Regions from separate parts of the Planococcus sp. APC 3900 genome, predicted to be linked through region 2. Evidence: predicted binding sites of a transcription regulator. Region 2 holds the regulator's gene; each other region holds the start of a gene.
The links. The regulator LexA, encoded in region 2, represses DNA repair genes until DNA is damaged. The targets are predictions, from matches to a motif close to CGAACATATGTTCG.

Region 1 (12,252 bases), on a different contig from region 2:
AGCTTCTCGGACCCAGCCGCGCCATTTCCCTGATTATGGTGTCGCAGATTTTCTTCGGCCTCATGTGGGACACGCTCGGCTGGTTTGGCCTGGAAAAAGTGCCTTTCACCTGGCAGTCTTTGCTTGGCGTCCTGCTGATTAGCGGAGGTGTCCTGTTGTTTCAGCTTGGACCGAACCTTGAACAGCGCTATGCCTTGAAACGAAAATCCGTTCGCACAGACAGTTCTGTAAAAGGGTGAAATGCCTAATTATCTACGTTTTATTAATAAACCACATCAAAAAGGAAGAGCCGTTGTTGCAGCTCTTCCTCTTTGTATGCCATTCAATAATAGATCATTTCATATATCGGTATTCGCGCAGGCTGTTCAAATTGAAGATTTCCTGCAATAAGCCTTCACCGATATTCGTTTCTCGTACTTTTTTGCGTTCCAGCTCTTCATCGACGAGGCGTTTCGCCGACAAGACATCGGTCCCTTTTTGCAGGACTTCTTCTTTCGAATTGAAGAGCTGATGCGCGACCAGCTGCATGCCATATGAATTGTACAACAGCGTATAGCCTGCGATTCCGGTGGTCGATTGATAGGCTTTAGAAAATCCGCCGTCGATGACCAGCATCTTGCCGTTCGCTTTGATTGGATTTTCGCCGTCGCGTTCCTTGACTGGCGTATGGCCATTGATGATGCGCCCGTGGTCCGGATTCAAATCAAACTCCTCCAGCATTTTACGGCACATGTCCTCATCTTCACGCAAATAATAATACGGATTTTTCCGTTCCTTATGCGTGTCTTTGTCTTTGATGAAATAACGCTCGAACGTCGTCATTTCCCGTTTGCCGAAAAGCGAGGAATATTCGCCAGTCCATAAATACCAGACCATATCGGTCGCGAAATCGTCGGTTTCTTCAGGATGGGCAAATGAATGGCGAAGATAATCTTCAAACAGATCCAACAGATCACGGCCGGCATAACTTTTCCCATCTATTTCCATTTTCTCCATATTGCCTTCTTCATCCAGCGGAATACAGCCATGAATCAGCAGATTGCCATTGTACTTCAAATAAAGGCTGCCTTTTTTCATGAGGAAATTCATATGTCTTGCCAGTTTTTCAGAATGCTGTAGTGAGAACAGCAATTTATCGATGACCTGCTCTTCTTCTTCCAGCAATCCATCCGGCTTTTCCGGATTGACAGTAGCGAAACAACCGTTTTCCAGTGGATAGGTTTTCCCGTGGATAGTGGCTTCATTTTTATCATAATCCACTTTTTCAAGCAGGAGGCGATCTTCCATAGCAAAACAGGGGCGTCTCTTGATGATCGGGCTTTCCAGCTTGAACTGGATGATGGAAATGGCCTGGTGGATTTTGGTGATTTGCAGCTGTTCCTGCTCCGTCATGGTTTCCCCTGAAATTCTTTTCGGGTGGAACGCTGGATTGTCCTCATAGTATTTTTCGGCCAGGTTCAGCAACGGCCGCAGATTGATGCCGTAGACGTCTTCAATGATGTCCAGATTGTTGTAACGTGCACAAATGCGGATGATGTTCGCAAGACACACTTTCGATCCTGCAAAAGCCCCGATCCAAAGAACATCGTGATTTCCCCATTGAATATCGACGGAATGGTAGTCGATCAGCGTGTCCACGATTTTATGCGGATCCGGCCCCCGGTCATAAATGTCGCCCACCACATGCAGATGATCCACAACCAATCGCTGTGTTGTATAAGCAAGCCCGATAATCAGCTTATCGGCTTGGCCAAGCGCAATGATCTGCTCAACCATTTTGGCGTAATACTCTTTTTTGTTTTTGAATTCATCGGTTTTGTACAACAGCTCTTCAATGATATAGACGAATTGCTTCGGCAAGGCTTTGCGAAGCTTTGAGCGCGTGTATTTGGATGACGCATACGAAACAAGTTTCAGCATCCGCTCAATAACTTCTATGTACCATTCCTGCAATTCCTTTTTGCTCGTAAAATTGCTTTTGATCAATTGCAGCTTTTCTTCAGGGTAATAGACCAGTGTTGCAAATTCATTGAGCTCTTTTTCACTTAGTTCCTCTTTAAACAAGTCTTTGATTTTCACTTTGACATTGCCGGAACCATTTCGCAATACGTGCTGAAATGCCTGAAATTCCCCGTGTAAATCGCTTACAAAATGCTCCGTCCCTTTCGGCAGATCCAGGATGGACTCCAGGTTGATGATTTCAGTCGCCACTTTCTCTTCACTATCGTATTTTTGCGCCAACAGATCCAAGTATTTTAAATTCAACATGGTGCATCTCCCTTCACAACTTGCTCATAATTTTCTGTCGATTAAACCCAAATAGATTATTGCCTTAAACACCGGTATCCAACTCTAATCTTATCCGTATGAAAACCAGTTTACTTACACTTTAAATAATGGTCTTATTTGGATAGAAGGTACATTAACCAGCTTCTTTTACTGATAAAGGAGAATGGAAGCGAACTTTTGTCAATAAGACCTCCACTAACCAGATAACAGGAAAAATTAGGCTTCCTTATGATTCAGTTTACCGCAGAACCCTTATAAGCTCTAGTGGAAAAAAGTAGGATTAGAAGAACAAATTGAAAACGGTGCTGAAAAACAATGCACCACATGAAAACAGGAATGGTAAAATGATTAATTCCCCAGCAATCGTCAATACCACGGCGTTTCCACAGTGGGAAGAGATTTTAGCAACCGCATTGAACCTGGCAGATGAATTTGGCGCGGTTATCCTTGGCAGCCCATACAATCCCGAAAACCCTTTTCTTAACGGCAAACAAGAAATCTCTTCCTTGCCCAACCTAAAAGTCGGGCGTTGGCCGAATATAGTCCACTGCAGTTAAACTATTCTGCTCATTCGTTACATCATGGCTATTTCCTTTATTCGCCTCTTTTTTGGAAATTCCTTCTAGAAATAAAAAAAGCAGCAGAAAAGGATTTCCTTTTTCCGCTGCTCACTTCATGCCTCGTCATTCAAGTTTCCAGCCGCTATTCAACCAGCCGATATGCACAGTTTTCAATATGGTCATGAACCATTCCGATCGCCTGCATAAATGAATAGGTTGTAACGGGACCAACAAACTTGAAGCCGCGCTTTTTCAATTCTTTGCTCAGTTGAACGGACAGAGGCGATTGTGCAGGAATCTGTGCATCACTTGTCCAATTGTTGTAGACCGGCTTGCCATCGGTAAAGCTCCATAGAAAATCAGCAAAGCTACCCCATTCTTTTTGGAGATCCAATACCGCCCGGGCATTGCTGCGGACAGACTGAATTTTGGCGATGTGTTTGACGATTGCATAATCCTGTTTAATAGACACCAAATCCTCATCTGAAAGCTCCGCACAATAGGAAAGGTTAAAATGGTGGAACGCTTCCTGATAAGCGCTCCGCTTTTTCAACACAATATTCCAGGACAAGCCGGCTTGTGCCCCTTCAAGTGTCAGCATTTCGAAAATGTAACGGTCATCAAAGCTCGGCCTGCACCATTCTTCGTCATGATAAGCCTGCATAAGTGCATTGCTTTGCGCCCACAAACAGCGGTTTTCCATATGCGCCACCCCATTTCTTAAGTTCTTTCTACTATACCATTTTAATCCTGAAACAATAAAAGGGGGTTCAGCATTGGCTGAACACCCTTTTTACCGGATTCGCGGGTACTTGGCGCAACCGTTAAATCAATAAATTGAACAACATCGAATCGTTGTTAAGGTCTTTATAAGGGAAGCCGTTTTCCGCCATGCGTTGAACAAGCGGCTCGTAGTCTTCACGGCATTTCAGTTCGATGCCGACCAGCACCGGCCCTTCTTCGCGGTTTGTCCGTTTCGTGTATTCGAAATGCGTAATGTCATCCGTCTCGCCCAGAACCTGTTCCATGAATTTACGGAGCGCTCCTGCACGCTGAGGGAACGTGACGATGAAATAATGCTTCAAGCCTTCATAAATCAAGGATTTCTCTTTGATTTCCTGCATGCGCTCGATGTCATTATTGCCTCCGCTGATTACACACACCACATTCTTGCCTTTGATGTCGTCTTTATAAAAATCAAGCGCGGCGACAGATAAAGCTCCTGCCGGCTCCGCGACGATGGCATTTTCATTATACAGCTGCAAAATCGTCGTACAGACCTTGCCTTCGGGAACCAAAGCGATATCGTCTAAAACATCCTTGCAGATCGCCATAGAGAGATCGCCTACCTGTTTAACCGCAGCACCGTCCACAAATGTATCAATGGTGTCCAGGCGCGTCACTTGTCCATTGGCAAGTGACGTTTTCATGCCGGCAGCACCTTGAGGTTCCACGCCAACCAATTTCGTCGAAGGGCTGATTCCCTTCAAATAAGAACCCACTCCGGACGCCAATCCCCCTCCACCGATTGCACAGAACATATAATCCACCGGTTCTTGCATATCGTTCAGCACCTCGACCGCGACCGTTCCTTGGCCCGCAATGATGCGGCTGTCGTTGAACGGATGAACAAAGACTTTTTCTTCCATTGTGCAATAATCCATTGCCGCAGTGAATGAATCATCAAAAGTATCGCCGATCAAAACAACCGATACCTTATCTCCACCAAAGCGTTCCACTTGCGACACTTTTTGGCGCGGTGTTGTCAGGGGCATGAAGATTTTGCCTTCAATTCCAAGCGCAAAGCATGAGTATGCAACGCCTTGTGCGTGATTGCCCGCACTGGCACAGACCACTCCTTTGGCACGGTCTGCGGGGCTCAGACTGCGGATAAAATTATAGGCGCCGCGTAATTTAAAGGACCGCACTACTTGCAGATCCTCACGCTTTAAATAGACGTTGCAGTCATAGCGTGCAGACAACAGTTCGTTTTTCTGCAAAGGTGTCTTGATGACGACATCTTTGAGCGCTTGGTTGGCTACCATAATTTCTTCCACGGATACTCTGGCTAATGTAAGTTCTCTGTCGAGCTCTTTGATGTTGCTCTTAGTCATAGATGTCACCTTCTTATTTTTATTTATCTCACTACTCTAACACATCACAGCGTCATAATGTCTAGAAGATTGCGACAATTTGTTGAAAAGTTTTTTCATGACTGCTTGCTATGAAATTCCACACCTTTTTTCAACAAAATTCAGGCCTTACTCTAGTTCCTTACATTCATCGATATTCACTTTTCTACCCATTTGTTACCCATTGCTTTTTTAAGGACTTCACATGAATAATGAACCAATTCCCCGCCTTGTCGAATGAATGAATAAAACCCACTCCTGCATTCAAAGGAGTGGGTTAATTTGTTTATTCTTTTGTTTCAATCCGGTAAGCAGCAACTACTTTGCCGTCTGTCGCTTCATCAGCAATGAATGATCCGTTTGAATAACGGTCCACATTTTTTAGTGAGTTGGCAACCAATGGAATTCGTATTCCTTTAGCTGTTTCAAGCAGAATCTCTTCTTTTCCGGTTGCCCCAATAACGGCGACGACACGATGAGGATTTGATTTCAATTCGCGCAGCATCACTACGCCTCGTTTCGCGCGGCTGCCACTTTCGAATTCCTGAAGCTTCATTTTCTTAGCTGCTCCCCGTTGGGTCACCAGCACAAGTTCCTGTTTCACTTCCGGGTCAATCATCACAGCAGAAACAACTTCATCGCCGTCCTTCAGGTTGACGCCTTTGACTCCGGCGGTGCGAAGTCCAGTAAGCGGCACTTCATCCATCGGGAAACGAACACCATATGCTTGGTTGGTTCCGATGAACAGTTCCGTCTCTTTTGTCACCAATCCAGCGAATATCATGGCATCGCCAGATTTCAAGTTCATGGTTTTAATGGCACGCGAATACCGCTGGATATGATAGTCTTTTAAAGCTGAACGTTTAACCTGGCCGAATTTCGATACGGTCAGGATACTGGCATCCGCATCAAAGTTCTCAAATGGGCAGACGGCAAGGATCGATTCATTCGCATCCAATTGGACGATGCTTGATAAATGCTGGCCGAGGTCTTTCCATTTGATGTCCGGTAATTCGTTGATCGGCTGGTAAACGAAATTCCCGGCTGTAGTGAAAATCAGAATCATATGCTGAGTGTTCAAATTGCCTTCGAACAACAAATAATCCGATTCCTTCATCGCAAAATCTTTGCCGTTGGAAGCCGCATGCGAACGGGTGCTGGTCCGCTTGACATAGCCTTCCTTCGTAACCGTCACGACCACTTCTTCACTCGGAATCATGATTTCGCGTGTAATGGTGATTTCTTCAATTTTGTCTTCAATGACTGAACGGCGCGGTTCGGCGAACTTCTTGCGGATCGTTGCCAATTCTTTTTTGATGACGTTTTTCAACTTGGTTGCACTGGTCAGGATGCCGGTCAACTCAGCGATGAGTTTTTTCAGATCCTGCTCTTCTTTTTGAAGATCGGTGATGTCCGTATTGGTGAGACGGTATAATTGCAGCGACACAATCGCTTCTGATTGAGCTTCAGAGAAATCATACGATGTAATCAAGTTGTTTTTAGCATCCCGTTTATCTTTTGAAGAACGAATGGTTTTGATCACTTTATCCAGAATCGACAAAGCTTTCATCAAGCCTTCCACAATATGCATGCGGTCGCTTGCTTTTTGCAGATCAAATTCCGAGCGCTTGGTGATGACTTCTTTTTGGTGTTCAATATAGGCGTCAAGCATCGTTTGCAGGGTCATCATCGTTGGCCGGCGATTATGGATCGCCACCATGTTGAAATTGTAGCTGACCTGCAAATCGGTATTTTTGTATAAATAATTAAGGATGCCTATAGCCTGAACATCTTTTTTCAGTTCAATGACAATACGCAGGCCAGTTCTGTCGGATTCATCGCGTACTTCAGAAATCCCTTCGAGTTTGCGGTCAAAGCGGTGATCATCGATTTTCTTGATCATACTGGCTTTATTGACTTCAAACGGAATTTCCGTAATGACGATTTGTTCTTTTCCGCCTTTTAATGGTTCAATTTCCGCTTTTGAGCGGACAATGATCTTGCCTTTACCGGTTTCGTAAGCTTTACGGATGCCGTCCACCCCTTGGATGATGCCCCCTGTCGGGAAATCTGGTCCTTTGATGACGGTCATCAATTCAGCAACGGTTGCCTGTGGATTGTCCATGCGCATCAGTACCGCATCCAGCACTTCGTGAAGGGCGTGAGGTGGGATATCAGTCGCATAGCCGGCAGAAATACCAGTTGATCCATTGACTAAAAGGTTCGGAAAACGTGCTGGCAGAACGGTCGGCTCCATATCCGAATCATCAAAGTTCGGAATGAAGTCAACGGTGCGTTTGTCGATGTCCCGCAGCAATTCAGATGAAATCGCTGACAGGCGTGCTTCTGTATAACGCATTGCAGCCGGCGAATCGCCGTCCATCGATCCGTTGTTGCCGTGCATTTCAACGAGCATGTGGCGGATCTTCCAGTCCTGGCTTAAGCGAACCATCGCTTCATAAACCGAACTGTCACCGTGTGGATGGTAGTTACCGATAACGTTACCGACAGTTTTTGCTGATTTCCGGAACGCTTTATCATTGGTATTGCCTTCGTGGTACATCGCATATAAAATCCGGCGCTGAACGGGTTTTAAGCCGTCACGGGCATCCGGCAGTGCACGGTCCTGGATGATGTATTTGCTGTAACGGCCAAACCGATCACCGATTACTTCTTCCAGTGGCAAATCTTGAAATCGTTCGGTTTGTGTCATACAAGTTCCTCCTCAGCGTGAATCAAATCATTTTCAAGAATATTGCTGTCTTCTTCCAGTCCGAAGTCGACATTGTTTTCAATCCAGCGGCGTCTCGGCTCCACTTTGTCACCCATTAACGTCGTGATGCCGCGTTCTGCACGGGCACTGTCTTCAATGGTTACGCGGATCAGTGTCCGTGTTTCCGGGTTCATGGTCGTTTCCCACAATTGGTCTGCGTTCATCTCACCCAGACCTTTATAACGCTGCAGCATATAGCCTTTTCCGACTTTTTTGATGGATTCATCAAGATCGGCTTCTGTCCATGCATAGTCGATCACTTCTTTTTTGCCGATGCCTTTGGAGACTTTGTACAGTGGCGGCAACGCGATGAAGACTTTGCCTGCTTCAATCAAAGGCTTCATGTAGCGGAAGAAGAACGTCAGCAGCAGCACTTGGATGTGCGCACCATCCGTATCGGCATCCGTCATGATGATGACTTTGTTATAAGCAATGTCGTCGATTGAAAAATCCGAAGATACCCCGCCGCCGATGGCATGGATAATGGTCGAGATTTCTTCGTTCTTCATGATTTCCTCAAGTTTTGCTTTTTCAGTGTTGACGACTTTCCCGCGCAGCGGCAAAATCGCTTGGAATGTTCGGTCGCGCCCCTGTTTTGCAGAGCCGCCGGCCGAATCTCCCTCCACCAGGTACAATTCATTTTTTGCAGCATTTCGGGATTGGGCAGGCGTCAATTTACCGGATAGCAAAGCATCCGATTTTTTTCGTTTCTTGCCGTTTCGTGCGTCTTCCCGTGCTTTTCTAGCAGCCAGGCGAGCCTGTGATGCCCGAATCGCTTTGCGTACCAGAGATGCGCTGAGATCGGCGTTTTCTTCCAGGAAATACATTAATTTTTGGGACACGACCGAATCGACGATGCTCCGTGCTTCGCTCGTACCCAGCTTGCTTTTCGTCTGTCCTTCAAATTGCAGCATCCCTTCGGGAATGCGGACAGAAACAATAGCTGCCAACCCTTCGCGGATATCCGAGCCTTCCAGGTTCTTATCTTTATCTTTCAAGAGATTTATTTTTCTTGCGTAATCATTGAAGACTCGGGTCATCGCTGCTTTTGCGCCGGTTTCATGTGTACCGCCGTCACGAGTACGGACGTTATTGACGAATGACAAAATCGTCTCGGAATAGCCATCGTTGAATTGGAAAGAAAACTCGATTTCCATCTCATCCTGCTGCCCCTCGATATAAGCCACTGGATGCAGCACATCTTTTTCTTCGTTCAAATAAGAGACGAATGCTTCAATACCGGTTTCGTAATGGAAAACATCCTTGGCTTCTGTCCGTTGATCGAACAGCTCGATCTTCAGTCCTTTCAGCAAGAAAGCCGATTCGCGAAGACGTTCTGACAATGTTTCATAATTGTATTTGCTTACGGAAAAAATGGCGTCATCCGGCAAAAAGTGAATGACTGTACCGGTTTCTTTCGTTGAACCGATTTCTTCCAATGTGGTGACCGGTTTGCCGCCATTTTCAAAACGCTGGCGGTATTTTTTGCCATCGCGGTAAATAGTGACTTCCAAAAACTTGGACAGTGCATTGACCACTGACGCACCAACTCCGTGCAGGCCTCCACTTGTTTTATAGCCGCCTTGTCCGAATTTCCCTCCAGCATGCAAAACCGTCAAAATCACTTCTGGCGTGGGTTTGCCGCTGCGGTGCATTCCTGTAGGCATGCCGCGTCCATAATCCCGCACACTGATGCTATTGTCTTCATGGATCGTAACGGTGATTCTGTCTCCGTAGCCTGCAAGCGCTTCATCAACTGAGTTATCAACAATTTCATAGACTAAATGGTGAAGTCCGCGTGTGTCCGTTGAACCGATATACATCCCCGGCCGTTTTCTGACGGCATCTAAGCCCTCGAGTACTTGGATCGCTTCTTCGTTGTATGCCGTGCTTTGAATTTTAGCCATCTAATTCCCTCCAACAAACATCTGTTCGTATAATTCTCTCTCTTAATCGTATTCTATTCTATGGCCATCTGTCAAACTTCATAGAAAAAGAGCGCTGGGCGCTCTTAGCGGTAATGCCTTATTTCAGAATGGCGTGTTCCACTTTGATGCAGCGGTCCTTGATGACCGTATAGCCTGCATCAGCCAATCGATTAAATACATTCTCATCCACTACATTCAATTGTGTCCAAAAAACTGGACAATCGATTTTCATAAATTCATCAGCGATATCTTCCAAAAACTCACTGCGCCGGAAAACGTTGACGATATCCACTTTTTCTGGAATATCACTCAAAGAAGCGTAACTTTTTTCGCCCAGTACGGAATCTGCCTGCGGATTAACTGGGATAATGCGGTAACCGGCCCGTTGCATAGCTTCCGAAACCATATAGGATGTTCGGCTCGGATTAGGGCTGAGCCCGATTACAGCGATGGTTTTCGCATTGTCGAGTACGTTTTTGATTTCTTCACGGCTAGGATTGTTCAAGATGATCACCTGTCCTTTTTATTCTATCATACACGATTTCGTCTTGCCTGTTGAATAATCTGCCATCTATTGTTCAAAGATCTTCAGTCATGGTAAACTGATACTACAAAATAAGGTTGTTTTAAAGGAGTTTATCATGAGTACATTGCTTCCTATTCTATTAGCTTACCTGCTCGGCTCAATTCCATCTGCTCTGTGGATCGGAAAGTTATTCTACAATACCGATATTCGCACAAAAGGAAGCGGCAACCTGGGCGCCACCAACACATTCCGGACTCTCGGCAAAAAAGCAGGCATTGCCGTTACGCTGCTGGATATCCTGAAAGGGACCGCTGCTACATTGATTCCCCTGTACATTGCTACTGATATCCATCCATTGATATTCGGGGTTGTTGCAGTCATTGGCCATATCTATCCTGTATTCGCCAAATTTAAAGGCGGAAAAGCAGTTGCAACTTCAGGCGGCATTCTGTTGGGCTACCAATGGCCACTATTCATCATGGCAGTTGCAGTGCTATTGATTGCATTGAAAATCACCAAAATGGTATCTTTGTCTTCAATCATCTTGGCTGTGGTGTTCATCATCTACACCACCATCTATGGAGTGATCACCGGTGATTACTTGTTTATGGTCGTCATCTACATTTTAGCGATTTTCATCATTTTCCGCCACCGGGCTAATATTTCCAGAATCCGTGCGGGTACAGAACCAAAAATCAACTGGTAACATCTGCGAAAGGACGTGCCATATGCAAATCAAAATCAGTGACGACGCATTCAATTGGTTTAAGGAAGAAATGGAAGTGTCTCCCGGTGAGTCGGTCAGGTTTTTTGTCCGCTACGGAGGTGCAAGCAAGCTTCAGCCCGGATTTTCTTTGGGCGTCACTAAAGATCAGCCTCATGAAATGGCTGTTCAGGTGGAGGAAGACCAGGTCACCTACTTTATTGAACAAAGCGATGTCTGGTATTTTGATGGACATGATCTTCAGGTCACGGTTAATGATGACCTGCACGAACTTGATTATTCATACTCAAAACAGAACGCTTAAATGAATGAATAGTTGGTTTTTTTATACATTCTCATGCATAAAAGCTGCCGTTAACTGTCAAAATCAAGACAGTTAACGGCAGCTTTTTCGATGTATTCCGGATAAATTCAAGAGTGGTTTAGATGTTCAAGACCTGGGAATTGCAACAAAATTTATCAGTTGAATAATATTGCTACACGTACTCCCCCGAAAATCACGAGCCTTTTCGTCCGCACATCTTTCGGCAATTCGAGTAGAATAAAGAGTTTTTTTACCGATGAAATCTGTTTAATTGCTCCAGATAACCTTCAGTCTCCAAGATTTCCCGTTGCCGATCGCCGAAAAGATCGAAATGCGGGTAATCTCCCCGCAAATCCATCCACTCCCGTTTCAATCCGTATTTTTTGCCCCATTCCTCCAATTTGTCCATGTCGCAGCAACCCACTTTCGTCACGGTGCTGCAGCCGGGAAAACGCTCATCCACCCAGTAATGCGTCAAGAAAGCAATTCGGCCGTCCGTGACATCCTGTTTCCAGCGATTCAATTCGTCCCTTTTAATTCCGAACGCCATCGGCCACCTGCTTTTTGATTTCTTCGTATTTGGCGTGCCATTCGGGATAAATCTTTTTGATGGACACTGGTCGGAAGTTGTCTTTTTTGACCACGACATGTTCAGAGATTGCGGTAGCGGCGATCGTTCCATCTTCATGGAGAATTTCATAGCCATATTTGGTCCGCAACCGGCCATGCTCCTCGACCCACGTCCGGACAACAGCTTTCTGTCCATAGCGGAGTGCCGCCTTATACTGGATGGAGATGTCTGTTACGGGGGATAAATACCCGTCCTTTTCCATACCTGCATAGGTGAATCCCAGGTCTTCAATGAGCTTTGTACGGCCAATTTCCAGCCAAATGATGTAGTTGGCATGATAGACCACACCCATTTGATCGGTTTCTGCGTAACGGATTTCTATTTCTTTTTCACTTATGTACATGTCCATTTCACCTCTACATTAGTATACAAGAAATCTCATTCT
Region 2 (8,085 bases):
TGTTTTTGTTGTTCCCGACATCCCTAAAAAATTGGTTCAAAGAAAGTGTTTCATTAGAGTCAACTTTTAAAATCTTTTTATCATTATCGAATAAAGGGTCTTTAAAAAGCTCAATTGCACTTAAAATAGAAGTTAAATAACTGCCTTCAATTAGTTTGTTATTGGTAATTGAAGAGGATAATGATTTTGATTGATATCCAACTAAGTTGTTGTTCTCTTTATTATAATCGGGGTCTTGAGAAGTTTTTGTCTGCGTAGATATTTTTCTGAGGATTACCAATCCATTCTTCTCTACAGTATCTTTGGCAGCTTTTTTCTCGAGTATTGTTCTTTGATTTTCTTCATCTCTACCTGATTGCTTGCATCCAGCTACATGTAAGTGATCCTTTTTTCCTATTTGGAAGTAAATCCTCTTCGGGTTATCATTTTCCCAAGTAGTTGCGGACAACTTAATTTGGCAACTTTTATCAGCGCAAATAAAGTTTCTGTAGTCTTTCAATTCACCACGGCGCCCCATAATCCTTGCTTTTTCAGCAGTGATGATTCTTTTCAATTCAATACTATAAGCTTCTTTAACCATAGTAACCTCCTAATATTAGTGAATTGATATTATTAGTATCCATATTATTCTAACAATATTTTCTGTTACTTGCAGATTCAAAAGAAATAAATATTTCAGAGTGATAGAAATTGTTTACTATTATATAGAAAGAACTTATATGTCGAGAAGTATATATTGCCCAACTGGAGTTTTAAAAATTGCCCAACTTTTGCCCAATTATCCAACTCCAAATATACACAAATAAACAAAACAGATTTACAAGAACGCTATTCTATCAGTGGTTTAGAATCAGTGAAATCGGATAAAAACACCAGGTATATAATCCGCACAAGCGTCCACCCGTGGGAACGCGAGCAATACTTGAAGATGTACTAAAAATTACCTTAAGCCGTTGGTGCTGCAAAGCGCCAACGGCTTTTTTCTGTTTTCCGTCGAGTCCAGAAAGAGAAAATGAAAAAAAATAATGGAAATTGAAAACTAATAGAAACTTATTCGTGTGCTAAAGCGACTAATTGGCAATGACCTGGCAGACTGAGATATTAAAAAGTTTTTTTAAAAAAAAAGTTAATATTTGACTATGTTGCTGATTAGTAAAAGAGGAGGAATCATTATGTTCATGATCTTATACGCAATTCTAATTTCTCTCTGGATCACGTCTTTAGTCGCTTTCGGAAAATCATACATCCGTTACCACAAAGATGAGCGTGCTTATGAAGAAAGCCACCGCGTCGATTCTTGATCAGCAGAATGCTTCACGGTTGAGAATTGAGTGATTCTCGTTGATGGTGGAATATCTGTGTGTGTTTCCTGTTAAAGGGATTCCGGCTTCAATTGCTCCTCAAATAATTGGCGAAGCATTTCAACGGAGTTTTTAACAGAAGCAGGCCACGAGATTAAAGAACAGTATGCCGTTTGGAATTTAGTGAACTGGTCGGGTGTGATTCTTACTGTCTTGGAAGAAAGCGTGATAGAAATAGAGCCTAGGCTGATGGAAGTTAACGAGCAGGCTCTCTTCGATGGAATCATTAAAATAAGTGAACTGGAGCAAAGAACCTCGGATTTACTGAACCGTTTCGGAGATATTGAAAGAACCCTGCTGATTCGTCGTACAGACATCTTTACTCTGCTCGAAAATGAATGGATAGGCATGGGCATTGAAGACACCTTGAAACTGGCTAAACGGCCATTAGAATATAAATTATTTAAACAATCAACATTGGAAAAGATACTGAAGAGACCGATAAATGAAATTTTTGTCGATTGGAGCCTCAAAGCCGATAAAGGTTATGCTGTTCTGACTCTGCAGAAAAGTAAACATGAAAACAGTTTCTCCTCGGAGATGCTGTTTTTTATGTGCTGGCAAAGAAAGATTCCAGAGGCAAGCGGATATCTCCTTGTCTTGCTGTTGCTTGAAAATATCCTGATTCTAACTAAACAGGCTTTGTGAAATTTATGATGAAAATATGCAGAGTATGCGAAGAATACCTTTTTTTATAGTTTACAGCCGGCGAATTAAGGTTATAATTAGTTGCAGCCTGAAAAGTTAATAACTCATACTGAATTTTTCTTTCTCTTGAAAGAAGAAGGATTTTGTGGGAGGCGATTAATTTGAGGAAAATCCAAGGACTTTCGAATCTTGTAGAATATTTGGAATCAGTGAATTATCCATTGGCTGCAGAGCAGATTACAGATTTAATGTCGAAAAGAAAGATTCCGCACCGCAAAGCATTCCAAGACACTGTGATCTTTAATTTAGAACACATTGACTGGTGGATTGCTGAGCAGCAGAAACGATGATTAATTGATGAACATGCTTGAGTAAAAGAAATAACCTTGTCGTCCGTTCTGCAAAGAACGAACTGCGAGGTTATTCTTTTTTGGTAACTTTATACACTTTTTTGCGTCTACTGTTATAATAGTCTAAAAACGGAGGGGGAATCGGCTATGCGCTTTTTAATGTCTATCATTGTTTTTTTAATCTTCTTTTCGTTTGCAGGCATTGGCACATATGTTATCGGACCCGATTTGTCGACCGACCGGCTGGTTGCCGAGGCGACAGAAGAGCTTCGGAACAACGGGCAAATGGAAAAAGTGGTGGAATATGTTGAAAGTGATCCACAAATGCTTGAATATGTAGAAGAAGCCAAAATTGCAGAGGAAGAGAGTATGCCTTTGCCATTTGAAACAACTGGAGATGCGGCGGGTACAGTCATCAAAAAGGTCGGCATTGCGGATCTGGCTAAAATGAAATCGGGAATTGAAGATGGCACGATGTCAGCAGACGAAGTGATTCAGAAGCTTGAAGAGGATTTGAATGAAGAAGAGCTGCTTGCCCTGAAAGTGATCGTATACAAGGAATTATACAAACAGCAATAATAAAGGATATATGCTAAACTGAGTCACGAAGATAAAGTAAAAGTTTAAAGGAGGCTATTGCATGAAACCGTTTCGCGTAGAGTTTTATTTTGATCAAGGCAATACCATCGTACACAATGTCCAGGCTGTAGATAAAGAATCGGCATTAAGCAAGATTCCTTCCAATGGCACTTATGAAATTTCAGATGAACAAACAGGCAATATTTATCGCATTACTATCAATTTAGTTAAATATATTATCGTCAGCGAACTGTAGAAGATTTTTTCTCGGCAAGCTGCACTTAAGGTGTTGCTTGCGCAACTCCTTTTTTTAAAAGATTTTTTGCATGACAATTCGATTGGGAGGCAAATGAATGGAATTCAGAGGATCGAGTGCTTACGAGGAAAAAGATTTTTTGAAGAACTTTCTGCAAAGAAGAAATCGGGCGGAGAGCCCTAATAACAGCATTGAAAAACCAATAATCTATGGGTTGCTTGGCAACTTTCAAAACCAGGATATACTCGATTTAGGATGTGGAGATGCCTTATTCGGAAAAGAACTGTTGGAAGCAGGAGCGCATTATTATCATGGTGTAGAAGGGTCTGAAGAAATGATCGGCTTAGCGGCTGCAAATTTGGAGGGTGTCAATGCCGATCTGACATTGGCAATTATGGAGTCATTTGTCTTTCCTGAAAATACCTATGACATCGTCTCCTCTCGATTAGCCATCCATTATTTACCGGAAGTGGACGAACTATTCCGAAATGTATATGAATCCTTAAAAGCTGAGGGGAAATTTGTATTTAGTGTGCAGCATCCACTGACGACCTCATCTTTTTCAAGTAAAATGTCAGGAGAAAAAAGAAGCAATTGGCTGGTGGACGATTACTTTAAAGAAGGGGAACGGCACGAACCGTGGATCGATAAAATTGTCGTCAAGCATCACCGGACCATTGAAAGCTATTTTACTTCTTTGACAAAGGCGGGATTTAGCGTAACGAATGTTCGGGAAGGGAAGCCCGAACGTCAATATTTCAGTTCTGATGAAGAGTATAGTAGGAGAATGAGAATTCCTGTAATTTTAGCTTTCAGCTGTCATAAACGCTAAATCGAAATTGTTTACATAATAAAAATATCCATTAAAAAAAACCAGGGATTTCCCCGGTTTTTTTTTAATGGATTTGGCGGTAAACGCCTACAACTTTACCAAGAATCGATACTTGGTCTACAATGATCGGATCCATTGATGAATTTTCAGGCTGAAGACGGAAATAATTTTCTTCTCGGAAGAAGCGTTTGACTGTTGCTTCATCCTCAGTCGTCATTGCGACAACAATGTCCCCATTATCCGCGGTCTGCTGCTGCTTAACCACTACATAATCTCCGTTCAAAATTCCGGCTTCGATCATACTTTCACCCATGATCTCCAGCATGAAGATGTGATCATCTTCAGTGCCATAACTTTGCGGAAGCGGGAAATACTCTTCCACGTTCTCAATTGCTGTAATAGGAACACCGGCAGTTACTTTACCGATCAAAGGAACATGCAATACCGGACTTTTATCGATTAACGCTTCATCAGTGCTTATTACTTCAATGGCTCTCGGCTTGGTGGGATCCCGTCTGATCAAGCCTTTGCTTTCAAGACGTGCTAAATGTCCATGTACAGTCGAACTGGATGCAAGACCGACTGCCTCACCGATTTCGCGTACGGATGGCGGATAGCCTTTCAGCCGAACTTCCTCTTTTATAAATGACAGAATGTCTTCCTGGCGTTTGGATACTTTTTTCAACAGTTTCACCTCATTTGAGTAATTCTACTTGATTTCTACCAATAGTATACCAACTCGGGCATTGAAATGCAAACATAGGTTCGAATTTTATTCTTGACAAAAACACCTGTTCGCATTAATATGAGAACATACATTCCGAACACAAATTCTTAGGAGGCGGTTCAAATGACATTCATTCGACAAAATACTTATCTTATCGCATTTTTCTCATTAATTGTGGTATTTACTTTTTACGCCATACTGTCCCATAATACAAACAGTACATCAATGAGCCAAGTTGAAATAGAAGAAGGCGATACGCTTTGGACTTTAGCTGAATCTTTCAGTGGCGCGACTCCCCATCATGAATGGATAGAGGAGATTATGAAAGAAAACAACCTTTCTACTCCAAAAATCATTGCAGGACAATCCCTTAAGATTCCAAGCGACCAATTGAAATTTGCTCCTGATGAGACCATTAAATTTGCAGGTGATACTGAATGAAGAAAAATGCATTAATTTATTGCCGTGTCAGCACGACCAAAGATACGCAGGAATCCTCCCTTGAGAGACAGGAAGAAGAACTGATGAAATTCGCGTTTGAACAATCTTATAAAGTGGATGGTGTATACACCGATCAGCACAGTGGATACGAGATGGATCGTGACGGTCTGCTTGAAATGCTTAATTGCATTAAGGGAGACAAAATCGATGCCGTTTTTATTCAGGATGAAACGCGTTTGGGCAGAGGGCACGCACGTATTGCTCTTTTGCATGTCATGAAGAAATATGGCGTGGAAGTTTATACCTTATCGGATATGGGGCCAATAGCCCTTAATGATATGGATGACATGGTGCTTGAAATTCTGGCAATCGTTGAAGAATATCAGCGCAAAATACATAATGCCAAAATCAAGCGGGGCATGAAACGCGCTGTGGAAAATGGCTATAAACCGGAAAAAAATCTAAAAGGCAAAGGCAATCCTGATGGGCGTGAACGCTTGGATCTGCCTATCGATCAAATTGTCAGCCTGAAAACTAATGGGCTGACTTTCAGTGAAATTGCTGTAACCTTGCAAGGATTCGGCTACCAAGCGAGCAAGGCGACGGTTCATCGGCGATATAAGGAATACGAAAAGCTGATGAAAGACTAAAACATTGCAGAAACCTTACTTTTTTTGTACCATATGAAAAGAAGAAAGGTGGATGTCTATGTTATCACCAGACAAATTAACTAGAATTAATGAACTATCACGTAAATCGAAAACGACTGGATTATCCAAAGAAGAAGCAAAAGAACAATCTTCTTTGCGCCAGGAATATTTGCAAACGTTCCGTAAAACGATGCGTGGAACAATTGAAAATGTAAAAGTAATTGACCCGAATGGGAACGACGTAACGCCAGAAAAGGTCAAAAATATTCGAGAGAATAAGTATTTGAATTAAATACTTATTCTCTTTTTCATTGTATTCTTTTCTATTGTTGACTAAACTAGAAAGGGATTATATTTTTGTTTGAGAGAGGATGTTACTATGTCAACCCACGCAGATCAACTTGCAGTGACAACAATTCGTACACTTTCCATCGATGCAATCGAAAAAGCAAATTCTGGTCATCCAGGATTGCCAATGGGCGCAGCTCCAATGGCATATACTTTGTGGACTAAGCATATGAACCACAATCCAAAAAATCCGGATTGGTTTAACCGTGACCGTTTTGTGTTATCCGCTGGACATGGTTCCATGCTTCTATACAGTTTGCTTCATTTAAGCGGCTATGGTTTAGAAATGGATGAAATCAAAAACTTCCGTCAATGGGATTCAAAAACACCTGGACATCCCGAATATGGCCACACTACAGGCGTTGAAGCAACGACCGGTCCACTTGGACAGGGAATTGGTATGGCGGTCGGTATGGCAATGGCTGAGCGTCATTTAGCGGCTACTTACAATAAAGAAGGAATGAATATCGTCGATCACAACACTTTCGCTTTATGCGGTGATGGAGATTTGATGGAAGGCGTTGCCGGAGAAGCTATTTCTCTTGCGGGCCACTTGAAATTAAACAAATTGGTTGTTCTATATGATAGCAACGACATTTCGTTGGACGGTCCACTTGGCAAGAGTTTCTCTGAAAATGTTCAAAAACGTTTTGAATCATACGGCTGGAACTATTTGCGCGTAGATGATGGCAATGTATTGGACGACTTATCAGAAAAAATCGCACAAGCCAAAGAATCTTCAGACAAACCGACATTAATCGAAGTCAAAACCGTTATCGGTTACGGAGCTCCGAACAAATCAGGTAAAGCAGATGCACACGGCGCGCCGCTTGGTGAAGATGAAATGAAATTGGTTAAAGAATACTACGAGTGGACTTTCGATCAAGATTTCCATGTGCCGGAGGAAGTATATGAAACTTTCCAACAGGCAACTGAAGAGCTTGGGGCAAAAGCTGAGTCAAAATGGAACGAATTGTATTCACAATACGAATCAGCACATCCGGAATTGGCGGAACAATTGCAGATGGCGATCCGTGGTGATCTTCCAGAGAACTTTGATGCAGAGTTCCCGACATATGAATTCGGTAAGAAACAAGCAACTCGTTCTTCTTCAGGAGATATGATCAATGCAATCGCTAAAACAGTTCCTTCCTTCTTCGGAGGCAGTGCTGACCTTGCTGGATCCAACAAAACGAACATCAAAGGCGCTGGCGATTTTGACGCTGAACATCCTGAAGGACGCAATATCTGGTTTGGTGTGCGTGAATTTGCAATGGGAGCAGCCTTAAACGGTATGGCTCTTCATGGCGGACTTCATGTCTTCGGCGGAACGTTCTTCGTCTTCAGTGATTATGTCCGTCCAGCAATCCGTCTGGCTGCATTAATGGGGCTTCCTGTCACTTATGTCTTCACACATGATAGCGTAGCTGTAGGCGAAGATGGCCCAACACATGAACCGGTTGAACATTTGGCTTCTCTTCGTGCAATGCCGAACTTGAGCGTTGTTCGTCCCGCTGATGCCAACGAAACAAAAGCGGCATGGCGTTTGGCGTTGACGGCGAAAACTACACCGACTTTATTGGTTCTTTCTCGTCAGGACTTGCCAATTTTGGAAAATAGCGCAGAACTTGCAGAAGCTGGCGTGGAGAAGGGTGCATACGTTGTGTCCCCTGCTGAAAATCCACAAGCGCTATTGCTTGCGACTGGATCGGAAGTTAGCTTGGCTGTAGCTGCACAAAAGCAATTGGCTGAAGAAGGAATTGCGGTTTCTGTCGTTTCAATGCCATCATGGGATCGTTTTGAAAAACAGGATAAAGAATACAAGCAATCCGTCATTCCAAGAACTGTCAAGAAACGCCTGGCTATTGAAGTCGGTACTTCATTCGGTTGGGA
Region 3 (12,252 bases), on a different contig from region 2:
ACGGAGAAGCTGTTCTTGGGGCCAACAACCAGCCAATTGTTTTTGATGCCGATTACGAAACCCTTCAGTTGAATGGAAATGGTGCTTTGGAAATTTTCTATAACGATCCCAAACAACCGGTAGAAATCCAAATGGGCATCGCCCAAGTAAACCGGACGAATTCACTTGAAAAAGTAGGCGGCAATCTTTACCGCCTGGCCGGCACCGAAGCTGAGCAAATCGCTAACGGCAATTTGCAGCTGATCAACTTGTCCCAACAAAATGACAGTTCCATCCGTATTAAGCAAGGTGCGCTCGAAGCATCCAATGTGGAACTCAGCGATGAAATGACCGAATTGATTGCAACGCAGCGATTGTTTCAATCACAAGGAAGAGCCATTTCCTACGCAGATGATATGATGGGCTTGGTCAATTCGATTAAAGGATAATGCAAAAAGAGCAGGCACCCCGCGGGGTGCCTGCTCTTTTTATCGTTTTTAAGTTATCTTAAGAAATCCATCAAGCTCGGTTGAATTATTTTCGAAGTAGCAGCAAGACTCGCCTGGTAGACGCTTTCTTCGCTGGTCAACTTAATGATTGCTTCCGCGTAGTCGATGTCTTCAACATTTGACAGCATTGTTTTCAATTGCAGGTTGCTGTCGAGCATCCGATTTCCCACGGCTTCCACACGATTTTGGCGAGCGCCGTTTTCAGCAGCGGCTGTCAACAACCGCTCCATTCCTTTATCGATTTTCTCCAAATCAATGGAAGTTCCAGCCTCTAAAGAAGCATTCATGCTTTCCAATGTTTTAAAGAGGTTATTGCCGTCTGTTGCTGTTCCAAACAAATCATCTGGCAAGAAACTTGATTGGATGCTGATGCCCTCCCCAATGTTAACCATTTTTGCAGCAAGTCCGTTGCTGTCAAAAGTAAAGTTTCCTTTTTCAGGGAAAGGAATTTCGCTTGTTTTCTGTCCGTTGAACAACGACTTTCCGTTGACCTTGGCATTCGCCAAATGGCGCATCTGCTCGGTCAATTCTTCCACTTCTTTAGAAATCACTGTACGGTCATGTTCAGATAAAGTGCCGTTATTGCCTTGTACAGCGAGCTCGCGAACCCGTTGCACAACATCCACCATGGAACCGATATTCTGGTCGGTTTCATCCATCCACAATTTCGCTTCGCTGCTATTGCGTTCAAATTGTGCATTGGCAGCAAGTGAACTTTTCAAGTTCATTGCCTGGCTGACTCCATTTGGATCATCCGATGGCCGGTGAAGCAATTTTCCTGTCGACACCTGATTATTGATTTTTTCAAAGCGGCTCAAGTTCTGATTCATGTTGCGAATCGAATTTTGGTTGAGCATCTGCTGTGTCACTCTCATTTTGCTTCCCCCTCTGCTTAACGAGCGGCCATACGGTTGATGATGGTATCCAGCATCTGATCTGTCATTGATACTAACCGTGCTGCCGCATTGTACGAATGCTGAAATTTGATCAAATTGGCCATTTCCTCATCAAGGGAAACGCCGGTCACAGACTGCCTGCGGTTTTCTGTCGCTTGAAGGGCTGCTCCGTGATTGCTTACGGAGTTGACCGCCGCCTGGCTTTGCGCACCAAGCTGGCTGACCAGTTTGCGGAAATTACTTTGCGCTCCTTCGGATGTTTTTTCTGTTACCGCCGGCTGCTTTAAAGGATCAGCTGCGTAATTGACTTTCAACTCCGAGAGCTTGAATTCTGCCGCATTGCCGATGAATAAAGCCTGATCCTTCCCGCCTGTTGCGGACATGCTGTTGGCTGACGCAAAATCAGCAACCACGTTGTTCAGGTCTGTTTGGTAGTTTTTCGCGATGGCCATCGACTCGCTTAGACCTGCTAGTTTACCGCCATATATTTCGTTTTCCCCAGCGCCGGTTTTGTAGTCGATTTCAGAAACTTCTTCACCATTGACCAAGGACTGATTGTTGGAAGCAAGGCTGATGGAATAGCTGCCGTTCGATTTTTCATCCACTTTGATGGACATCAAAGTCGAAAGTTCTTCCACCAGCGCATCCCGTTTGTCCTTTAAGTCATTTGACTGGTTGCCGTCGCGGACGATGCTTTTATTTAAATCTGCTATCTGTTTTAAATAGGCATTCGCTTCTTCAACAGTCTGCTGTGACTGCTGCACCAGTTCACTGTTCAAATTGTCCATCGACTTGTTCATCGACTGGGCCACTTCGATAAAGCCTTGCGTACGTTCTTTCACTACTGCCTGTGCAGACAGGCTGTCCGGCTCATTGGCCAAATCCTGCCACGCATTTTTCAGTCCGTCCATCGCGTTATTCAAACCGCTGTCGCTCGGTTCGTTGACGATGGTTTCCAACCGGTCCAATGTCGTCTGCTTTGCCTGCCACTGGCCGAGAGTTTCTGAATGATCCCGGGACTGCTGGTCCAAAAAACGGTCTCTTACACGGGTGATCGAATCGAGGTTGACGCCGGTTCCAAGTTGGCCAGTATTCGCACCTTGGCTGGTCCAAACATCCAAAGATGGCGAAGCGCTTGAATTCACCTGCTGGCGTGAGTAGCCTTTCGTATTGACGTTGGCGATGTTCTGGCCAGTCGTCGAAATGCTTGCCTGCCCAACGGACAATCCGCGTTTCCCTAATTCCAAACCGTGAAATGATGAAACCATTGTTTTCCCTGCTTTCCTGCAACCTTCAGGCTCTTGTATCGAAAAAGCCTTGATTGGTTGTTTGTGGTTTTTGCTGCCCTGCCGGCGATTGGTAGTTGAATTGCTGTTGCTTCGATTTTGTTACTTGGGTAATCATATGTTGAACAAAGCTCATCGAGTCTTCCAGGATTTTTTCATTACTTCTGTTTTTCGCCTGAAGCTCTGTTAAAAGCATTTGTAAAGTTTTCAATTGTAAATGCAGCTCTTGTCTTACATGTTCATCTGGAATCTGTTCTGCAAACTGGCTGAATGTCAGACCCGGATGCTCTTCCAATACGTCGGCCACAAGCAGTTGCCGTTCGTCTTCCAATTGGCTAAGCTGTTTGACCAGCTTCGCTTCTTCTTTCACAAGCTCGGTCAGTTCATCGACTTTTCGTTCGATCAACACCGTCTGCTTGCGCTCGGCATAACGGATAAGCTGCTTTTGTAGACTGATCAATTCATCCAGCGTATTTACTACTAAATTCAGCATCCGATACCCTCCCTTTTCACTTACTTATCAAACCAGAATTTAAAAACTTGTTCGGCTACTTTGTCGCTGTTGACTTCGTATTCACCGGATTGGACTTGCGCTTTTAGCAGCTTGATTTTTTCCTGTCTTTCAATATCGACGCTGGCGTTTTTTTCAAACATAGCCTTAGCCTGGTTTGAAATCTGCAATTCGTCCTCTTTTTGCAGCGGCTTCGTCTTAGCTGCCGGAGTCACCTGCATTTTTTGATAAGATTGAATAAAGGAAGAAGCATTCGTTTTATCAATATTCATTCCTTCACCGCCCTTTAGTTTAAGTTTTTTATTTACGTGCTTGCCAGTATTGCGCATTGATCTTCGGTCTTTCCCGTTTTCTGCCGGTAGCTTGCAAAAACTCATCGTTTTTCAATGTCGCATCGATCTCCGCCGCAAACTCAGTGTAACAGTCATCGCATAGAATCTGTTTCTTAATCTCTGTACCACAATGTTTGCACGGATAACCTAAATTCGGGAAGTCATCCGCGTAGATGCGTCCATCGCGAATAAAATCGGTAATCCGCTTAACAGATACAGTTGTGGATTGGCTGGTTTCTCGAATATTCGCAAAGCGATTGCTTTCGATCTTTAAAAATTCGTTCACTGTCTTGAATTCCTGCTCGATATCCTTGTAGCAGTCCAAACAGTAATCCGTGTGGTCTTTAAGGTATAATGTACCGCAAATCCGGCAATTATCCAGCTGATTTGCTCCCATATCATTCACCTGATCTTCTCTTATAGATTTATATCGGCAGGTTGGTCGAAAAGTTTAGCGCTAATTTTAATTTATTTTCTTTCATAATTATTGTACTTTAAATTCTGTCACCAAAACCCTGTCGACGGTGCCTTTTTGAATAACTTCAGCTAAACGGGCGGCAACCGCGGTTTCGAGCGTTTCAATCCCATTTTCACCGATCAGTTCGTCTTTCTCGAAGCTTGCAACTGTTGCGATAACCGCAGCACGCACTTCAGCGGTCCGTTTTTCCGCTTCTTTTTTTGTGTCTTTATCACTTAACAAAATATTGAATTGGACCACACCATAACTTCCGGGAGATGCCAAGTTGGTTGTAATGATATCGGTGGCAACGCTCAATTTTTCCACTTCTTCAGCGCTGAGCGGCTTGTCCACTTCCGCTTCAGCATCTTTTTGCCCCACATAAAATGCGGCGCCTCCGCCGACAATAGTCGCGATAATGACAATGGCGATTATTTTCTCTAATTTCCCCAATTTCCCCATGGTGCACCTCTTATTCTTCGGTTTCTTTTTCGTAAGGTGAGATCAACACTTCGACACGGCGGTTTTCCGTACGCCCTTCTGGTGTATCGTTTGTGGCAATCGGATGGTATTCACTGTAACCTGTCGCACTGAATTTTTCCGGATCTAACTTGTCGTTCTCCAACAGGATTTTCATGAAATTAATAGCGCGTGCAGAACTCAATTCCCAATTCGTTGGATATTCTTTTGTTCCTGCCGGAATATTGTCGGTATGCCCTTCAATGAAAATCATCCGGGGCGGATCGGAAACCAATAGATTCGAAATTTCATCCGCAATGGTCTGTGAACCGCCGATGATGTCAGCACTGCCCGATTCGAATAAAACCCCTTCTCTGATGGTGATCATCAAGCCTTTTACAGTCATTTCGGTTTGCAGACGAGGGGATAGCCCTTTTTCATCGATATATGCTTCAATCTTTGTTTGAAAATCCTCTAATTCCTGCTGGTCTTTAGCAGCCAGAATTTCTTCTTCGCTTTCACCCGATGGCAGATCCTCGTTCAACTTAGCGGTCGTCGATGGATCTAAGCTTTCGACCGGCGCTTCCTGATCCAGGATTCCGGTGCCGCCCTGCAATTCGCTATTGAACGAACTGGAAATCGCCTGGAATTTCTTTGAATCTACTTCGCTCGCTGCAAAGAGGACGATAAATAACGCCAACAATAACGTTAAGATATCCGCATAAGGCAATAGCCAGGCTTCATCAACGTGTTCTTCATGCTTCTTTTTGCGCTTCAAGTGGAACACCGCTTCCTTCTTCAGAGTCGAGCACACGGTCTTTCGCCGGCAAATAAGTCAATAACTTTTCTTCCACTGTCCGGACAGGCAAACCTTCTTGGACAGCCAGTAAGCCTTCGAGCATAATCATTTTCATTTTGGCTTCCTGTTCCGATTTCCGCTTCAGCTTGTTGGCAAATGGATGCCATAATACATAGCCCGAGAAAATCCCGAACAAGGTAGCGATAAAGGCTGCGGAAATCGATTTTCCGAGCAGCGCCACGTCGTCCAAGTGGCCCAGTGCGGCAACGAGTCCAATCACGGCACCCAGTACACCGAGCGTCGGTGCATAGGTTCCAGCTTGCGCAAAGATTTTCGCACCCAATTCATGGCGATCTTCCATGGCGGCAATTTCTTCTTCCATCAAATCACGAATATGTTCCTGTGATTGGCCATCGACGACCATTTTCAGTCCACGCTGCAAAAACGGATCTTCCACTTCTTCCGCTTTTTCTTCCAATGCCAGCAAACCTTGTTTTCTCGCCAACATCGCCCATCCCGTGAACATGGGAATCATTTCTTTGATGGAGACCGTTTTCTCGTTTCTGAAAATCACTTTGAACAAACTGGGGATTTTCTTCACTTCGTCCATCGGGAAGGCAACGAGGATACAGGCGATGGTTCCAGCAAAAATGATTACCAGCGCCGCTGGATTATATAATGCGATTGGGCTTGACCCCTTCAGGATCATTCCGCCAATCAGCACAGCAAATCCCATGATGACCCCTATCCATGATGTCTTATCCACGTTCATACCTCATTTCATTTACCTGTGTTGTTTTATTGTTTTGAATGACATTCCGCAAAACAGCTTTGCTTTCGGGCCCACAGGATGTGGGTCATGCAGCCGGCGCGACAGGACGGCGCGGTGCCGTCTGCCAGCGGGCTCCCGCCCAATCCTCCTCGTCCGCTTCGCTCCCTGCGGTGTATCGGTCGAGTCGCTAAGCCGCAGGAAAGACAGTAGTCGAAGCTTGCGAGGCTACGTCTTTGCGACGAAGCAGCGAAGCGATGCAGGAGCAGTACGCTCTTCTCAGCTGTTTTGCTCCATATCTTTAACGAAAAAAGTTTATTTGTATCACTTTATATTTATAATTAATTTTTCTTCGCCAATGCCATCGCCTGTTTCCAGGTGTTGCGCATGTCTGTCATGAGTGTTTCCACTTCTTCCAAAGCTGTTATGTCGTTTTTCATATTGGCATCCATCAAGCGGGTGTACATGTATTCGTACATTTGAGCAAGAGCGGCCGACATTTCGATCTCCAAATCCAAAGTGATGCGGAGTTCTTGGACAATGTTTTGCGCTTTGATGATGTTGGTGTTTTTTTCTTCGAATTTCTTTTCTGCCATCGCGCGCTTTGCAAGCTTCATGAATTTCAGGCTGCCGTTATAAAGCATTAACGTCAGTTCCTGCGGTGATGCTGTCAGTACTGAGTTTTGCTGGTAAGTCTGGTAAGGATTGATCGTTGCCATGTAAATAATTCCCCCTTGCTTCTAATTCCGCTTGTCTATGAATGAACCGCCGGTCGCCATCGTCTGATAGGCACCGTTGTATTTTTTCGATACTTCTTTTGTTTGGGCAATGCGTTTGATCTGGGTCAGAAAGGCAAAATGAAGGTCATTGAGCAGTTGTTGAAGCTGGTGGTCGCTTTCTTTTACTTGCTCGATGATAAAGTGTTCTTCTGTGGTCCACCGAAAGTTCTTTTGCCTCATAAACGTCTCCAATTGCTTAATGGTTTCCTGCCGCCGGAAGAATAAGGTTTCAAGAGCTTCGACTGTTCCTTCTTCATTGGCTTCCATGCGGGAATGGATAGTTTGCGCTCTTTCATAAAGTTCCTGTGTCTGTTTCAGAAATGCATGCATGATCGATTTCGCGCTGTTCATTACGCACCTCCAAACAGGTTCTGCTGCATCCAGGCGCTTTGTGAGTTCATTTGGCTTAACGCCTTCTCCATTGCAGTGAACTGCTTCCAGTAGCGGTCCTCAACACGTGTCAGACGGTCCTGCCAGCGGCTGATTTCATCGTTCATCTGTTTGATCTTTTTGGACAATGTACTGTTATCGACCGAGCTTGAAGAACTGCCGGCTTTTTCGCTGAGATTTTTGACGATGTTGTTCAATGTGTCATAGACTCTTGCACCGACACCATTCCCCGCTGCATCACGTGTGGTGAAAAGCGCCATTACTTCATCGGGTTTATTGGTAAGCGCTTCGCTCAATTTCTTTTCATCAATGAATAATTTACCACCTTCTGTATACGATCCGGTGTTGATGCCAATTTGCGATAAATGATTGATATTGCCTTCCGCAAGACCGGTTACACTGTCCATAAAAGCTCTCCGCAAGTCCTGCATGGCGGATTTCAATACTGGGTCATTGCGCAATAAACCACTCCGTGCTTTGTCTTCCCATAACTCGATTTCCTTTTCCGTCATGTCCTTTTTCTGTTCGTCAGACAAAGGTTGGAAATCCGGGTAGCGCTTTTCGACCAGCTGCTTCTGCAGGTTCTCGATGGTTTCGTTGTATTTGTCGACGAAGTCCTTGATCATGGCCAGTGGCTTTTCCGGGTTGGACTGGACGTTGATGGTTGCTTCAGCGCCTGCCTGCAGGAGGTTGACTGTTACTCCATTAACTGTTGTCTGATTGGTTTTTAATCCTTCGATTTTGATATTATCAAACATGATTTCGCCGTCTGCTGCGCCGATTGCCGTTGCTGAAGTAGCACCGCTGTTATTCATTATCTTGTTAGCCAATTCGGCACTTGCTGCTGTTCCGTCTGCATTCTTGAACTCCATTGTAAAAGCCTGTTCACTGCCCATCCCTTTTGTCGCTATGAAAAATCGGGATGTCGTGTTGTCAAAGCTTGCCCGTAACGCTGGAACTGAAGCTGCTGTCTTGTCCTGTAGATTTTTTGCTACGTCCGCAAATGTATCGGTGCTCGCTACGTCAATACTGATAGTGCCTATGGTGATTTTTCCGGCTACACCGATTTGATCTGTTGATTTTGCCGCAGTACCTGCTGAATTTGTAACGGGGTTAGCTGAGTTCAACTTCGCTGCACTCGCGACACTTGTCACTTGCACCTTGTAAGAACCGCTCATCGCATTCGCTGTTGTCGCAACCGTGAAGCTGTTTGGTGTCGGCGACGTGGCGCTATAAGAGTTGAATGACGATTGCAGACGTAAGTTACTCGCGCTTGTCCGCAGGTTCGTCATGGACAGGTTCGTATCGCGGATCGCTTCTTGCTGCCATTCCGTAAATACTTTTTGCTGCATTAATTTATCTAAAGGCATCTTTTGGATCTTCATCATATCTTTGACGATTGAGTCGGTATCCATGCCTGATGCTAATCCGCCAACGCGCATTGGGTTTTCCCTCCCTTCTTATCGTTTCTCGTCCACCATCAAGCCTGCTAAATCCTCTAATGAAGCATACATATCCAAAAACTTCCTATTGGGAATCTCCCTTAAAACTTCGTCAGTTTTGGAATCAATGACTTGCACGTAATAAACTTCCAGCTCTTCATGCAGCTGAAATTTCACGTTTGTCGATGTTGGCTCTAAAAATTTGTTCATACTGTCCACTTTATCTATGAGTGCTTCCTTCGTAATAGGTTTTTCTGCATTTTCGCCGTTGTTTTTCCCAGCAGCAGCTGTCTCCTTCGAGACTACCGGATCCGCCTCAGTGACTTTCGGAAAATGCGGTATTGATGTATTGGTTACTTCCATAATGGACACTCTCCTAATTGGTTAAACTCGCTAAATGGTTCTCTATATTAGTTATCGGCAGAAAAGCAGATTTTTTTAGCAATAAATCAAAAAAAATAAGACAAGCCCGTAAAGAGCCTGCCTCATCTTATGTGAGTTTGGAGTAATGATTACTGACGCCTTTTGTCCAGTGGTTATTTAACCCGGTTGGATCGTTAGCGGCTCCAACCGGCGCATACTTCGCCCCGATCTTCGCGATGGTGTCTTTGCCTTCATTCAAATAATTCTGGCGCAGGTTGCGGGCCATGTCGAAAATGCTGTCTTCCACGGAAGCATAGCTCCGCAGGCCGTTCTTGCCCATCATGCCGGCGACATTATTCTTATCATTGACCGCACGTGATGAACCATTGCCGGTTTCATGGATGGCGATGGCCGACAATAAATTCGGATCCAGGTCATACTTTTTCCCGGCGTTGATAAAGTGTGCAGCCGTTCCGCTCAATTTACCTTCTAATGTATTGTCCAGCTTGATAAATTGCGTCGGCTTAAACTTCAAATCGCTCGTATCCGTCGCAGCGGTCGGCACTTCTTTCTTATCGATCGGCGGAATCGTGATCGCCGGATTATAGGAATTTGTTAGTGGTGCCGTTAACGGCGTAGTTAAAGATGGCATAGCAGCCTGAATTCCCATTTGCGGTGTCGTTCCAGTATTCGCTTGTTCCATGCTTTCCATCATCGCGCTCATCAGCATGGCGAAAAATGTGCTTGGGCTTGTCGAACTGCCCACAGAACTAGCGCCACTGTCGGTCTGGCCTAAAGCAGGCATCGACTTCGCCATCGAAGCGATCGTATTATATAAAAGAAAATTGTTAGAAATCGGACTGGTCAATCGGTTCTCACACCCCTTGCTTGAGTTAATCTTGTTTAGTTTACAAGATAACGAAGGAAAAAAGAATAGGATAATTGTGGGAGAGAAAGTTTATTTTTAAACTTGAATTAAATTAATGCGACAGTAATTAGACAATTACAACTACTTCATAGTATATTAAAAAAGAACATATGTTCTTAATTAAAGGAGGGTCACTATGGACTTACATGTTCTAACATCAGACGAACAAAATGTCTTAATCGCTAGTATATTAGGAGATGGAGAAATCACTAAGAGGTATCCAGGATCTCGTCGAAAAAATAATAGCTATAGGGAGCATTTCAGTATCCAACAATTAGATTACCGTATTTGGAAATTGAATCTACTACCGCCCACTTTTTATTTTAATAAATCTTGTTCTTTCCTAGTCTCTCCCTCCTTGCCTCTTTTAACACAAATGTTTAATCATTTTTATAATTCAAACGGCGATAAAATTGTTTCTCTAGAAATGCTGAAACTGTGCAAGTCCCCATTGTTTCTGACAACTTTATTTTTAGATGACGGTTCGCTGTCTATATCGGTTAGTAAGAATCACTTGAAAAAAACTATTTATTTAACGCCGCATATCCATCTTTACTTGCAATGTCTTTCTTTAGAAGACCTATGCAAACTAAAATTGCATATCCACACTCAATTTTCAGTAGAAGTTAACACCAGTAAGAGATCAGATGGGTTTGGTTATATATTAAAAACAACAAAAGTCTGTGAAACAATGAAGTTCCTGAAAATAGTTGGCGAAGTATCTAGAGATTGCCCTTCTATGTATCACAAAACAGATTGGGAATTCCGTTTTTCGCAGGAAGTTAAGAGATATCAAGAATCTTATCCAGGATACGAAGTAATTGTCAGTTCGTCTGATCGAAAGAAAAATTATACCGAGGAAGAATGCGAGGTATTATGCAAAATGAAAAGAGAAGGCCGAACCGATAAAGAAATTGCAGCTCACTTGAACCGGCCGTACTGGTCCGTTGTCTATAAATGGGCTGAGCTGCGAAAGAATAACAGTGAGTATATATTGCCGGATTAAAAAAAGATCTCAAAGTATGAGATCTTTTTCCTTTTTAGATTTTTATATCAAGAGAACTTCCAATATGAGGCTGAACAGACTGCTCCAGCATCTTCACAACATCTCGACCGTTTGTTTCTGCCTGATCTATTGTCTTCTTCATAATCGATACGTTCGCTTCAGTCCGGACGTTCATCTGGCTTTATGCCATTGATAATGCGGCGATATCCATTAGATTGCCTCCTTATGAAAAAAGGAGCCTAAAATTAGGCTCCTTCTCATTTTTAAGATTAACGCAGCAATTGTAGTACTTGCTGTGGTGCTTGGTTGGCCTGCTTTGCCGCTATGTCTTTCGATCATAGAATAGACTATATCTTCACCCTCTATTTAGAGGGGCTGGGCACTTCGAATGGCGCTTGCCACCCTACGGATTTCATCGCCATAGCTTTCGCCTTAGACGGTCTATCCTAGTCGTTGAACCTTCCCCAGAGTTTCCTCACAGGAGCTTGGCTGCTGATTATCCATTGGTCCATCCTCATCATTTTCAAACCGTCACGCCGACCGTTTCCAGTTACGTTGTGGTTGATGGGGCTTTAGGAAGTTCCAGCAATTCACCCAGTTATACTCTAACCCGTTACCCGGTTAGACGCCCTAGAATCAATTATCTCAACAGTTGTAAAACTGATTGAGTCATTTGATTGGATTGAGCTAGCATTGCTTGTGATGCTTGTGCAAGAATCGAGTTCTTTGTTTGTTCCATCATTTCTTTCGCCATCGTGCGAACATTTACTTTCATAAATGACTAGACTATATCTTCACCCTCTAGTGTTAGTAGGGGCCGGGCACTTCGGATCGCTCAGTGGTGATGGCCACTGTGTCACCTACGGATTTCATCACCATAGCTTTCGCCTTAGATGGTCTATCCTAGTCGTTGAACCTTCTCCACTCTTTCGAGACAGGAGCTTGGCTGCTGATTGCCCAATCTTTTATTTTTTCGAACCGTCACGTTTGCCGTTTCCAGCTGCGTTGTGGCAATAAAAGCTATAAGGGGTTTCCAGCAATTCACCCGGTCGTAATCTCTGGCTGTTACCGGCCAGGACGACTGTACCTCTGCTCGCTTACGCGGCTTCGGCATAATCAACGTCGCGGATTCTTGATTCCGCAGCTGTTAGGTTTTCGGCTGATGTGTTCAAGTTATTGATCGTATGTTCAAAACGATTTTGTTTAGAGCCTAATTGAGAACGTTCATCTGAAACTGATTTGATTGCAGCATCAAGAGTGTCAAGAGATGCAGTAGCAAGAGCTGAAGTACTGACATCGAGAGTATCTACCACTAAAGTAGTCGCATCCATCGCTGCAAAGTCAACA

Region 1: parE (DNA topoisomerase IV subunit B) is a predicted target of LexA. The motif match lies at 9,676-9,689, and genes of this name have one in related genera.
Region 3: QMA04_RS13775 (DNA endonuclease) is a predicted target of LexA. The motif match lies at 10,003-10,016, and genes of this name have one in related genera.

What each region holds. Positions count from the first base shown of each region.
Region 1 is NZ_JASDCT010000003.1:182,556-194,807, forward strand. Features, by position in the region: gene QMA04_RS07745 (DMT family transporter) at 1-239, shown strand, start outside; gene QMA04_RS07750 (fructose-1,6-bisphosphatase) at 334-2,265, opposite strand; gene QMA04_RS07755 (hypothetical protein) at 2,634-2,846, shown strand; gene QMA04_RS07760 (DNA-3-methyladenine glycosylase I) at 2,992-3,552, opposite strand; gene ilvA (threonine ammonia-lyase IlvA) at 3,674-4,963, opposite strand; gene parC (DNA topoisomerase IV subunit A) at 5,268-7,694, opposite strand; gene parE (DNA topoisomerase IV subunit B) at 7,691-9,661, opposite strand; gene QMA04_RS07780 (CoA-binding protein) at 9,780-10,193, opposite strand; gene plsY (glycerol-3-phosphate 1-O-acyltransferase PlsY) at 10,324-10,914, shown strand; gene QMA04_RS07790 (HesB/YadR/YfhF family protein) at 10,937-11,236, shown strand; gene QMA04_RS07795 (hypothetical protein) at 11,487-11,786, opposite strand; gene QMA04_RS07800 (acyl-CoA thioesterase) at 11,770-12,210, opposite strand.
Region 2 is NZ_JASDCT010000015.1:176-8,260, forward strand. Features, by position in the region: partial or broken gene QMA04_RS17800 (hypothetical protein) at 1-580, opposite strand, end outside; gene QMA04_RS17805 (hypothetical protein) at 1,173-1,301, shown strand; gene QMA04_RS17810 (hypothetical protein) at 1,551-2,009, shown strand; gene QMA04_RS17815 (hypothetical protein) at 2,171-2,359, shown strand; gene QMA04_RS17820 (hypothetical protein) at 2,507-2,938, shown strand; gene QMA04_RS17825 (hypothetical protein) at 3,000-3,194, shown strand; gene QMA04_RS17830 (class I SAM-dependent DNA methyltransferase) at 3,292-4,026, shown strand; gene lexA (transcriptional repressor LexA) at 4,091-4,711, opposite strand; gene yneA (cell division suppressor protein YneA) at 4,877-5,194, shown strand; gene QMA04_RS17845 (YneB family resolvase-like protein) at 5,191-5,844, shown strand; gene QMA04_RS17850 (DUF896 domain-containing protein) at 5,903-6,136, shown strand; gene tkt (transketolase) at 6,224-8,085, shown strand, end outside.
Region 3 is NZ_JASDCT010000006.1:202,629-214,880, forward strand. Features, by position in the region: gene QMA04_RS13705 (flagellar hook-basal body protein) at 1-428, shown strand, start outside; gene flgL (flagellar hook-associated protein FlgL) at 482-1,363, opposite strand; gene flgK (flagellar hook-associated protein FlgK) at 1,381-2,652, opposite strand; gene QMA04_RS13720 (flagellar protein FlgN) at 2,678-3,163, opposite strand; gene flgM (flagellar biosynthesis anti-sigma factor FlgM) at 3,184-3,453, opposite strand; gene QMA04_RS13730 (flagellar protein) at 3,482-3,910, opposite strand; gene QMA04_RS13735 (flagellar basal body-associated FliL family protein) at 3,998-4,432, opposite strand; gene motB (flagellar motor protein MotB) at 4,443-5,207, opposite strand; gene motA (flagellar motor stator protein MotA) at 5,185-5,994, opposite strand; gene fliS (flagellar export chaperone FliS) at 6,339-6,716, opposite strand; gene QMA04_RS13755 (flagellar protein FliT) at 6,738-7,127, opposite strand; gene fliD (flagellar filament capping protein FliD) at 7,127-8,608, opposite strand; gene flaG (flagellar protein FlaG) at 8,627-8,971, opposite strand; gene QMA04_RS13770 (glucosaminidase domain-containing protein) at 9,099-9,839, opposite strand; gene QMA04_RS13775 (DNA endonuclease) at 10,036-10,905, shown strand; gene QMA04_RS13780 (YjfB family protein) at 10,940-11,080, opposite strand; gene QMA04_RS13785 (flagellin) at 11,546-11,680, opposite strand; gene QMA04_RS13790 (flagellin N-terminal helical domain-containing protein) at 12,003-12,252, opposite strand, start outside.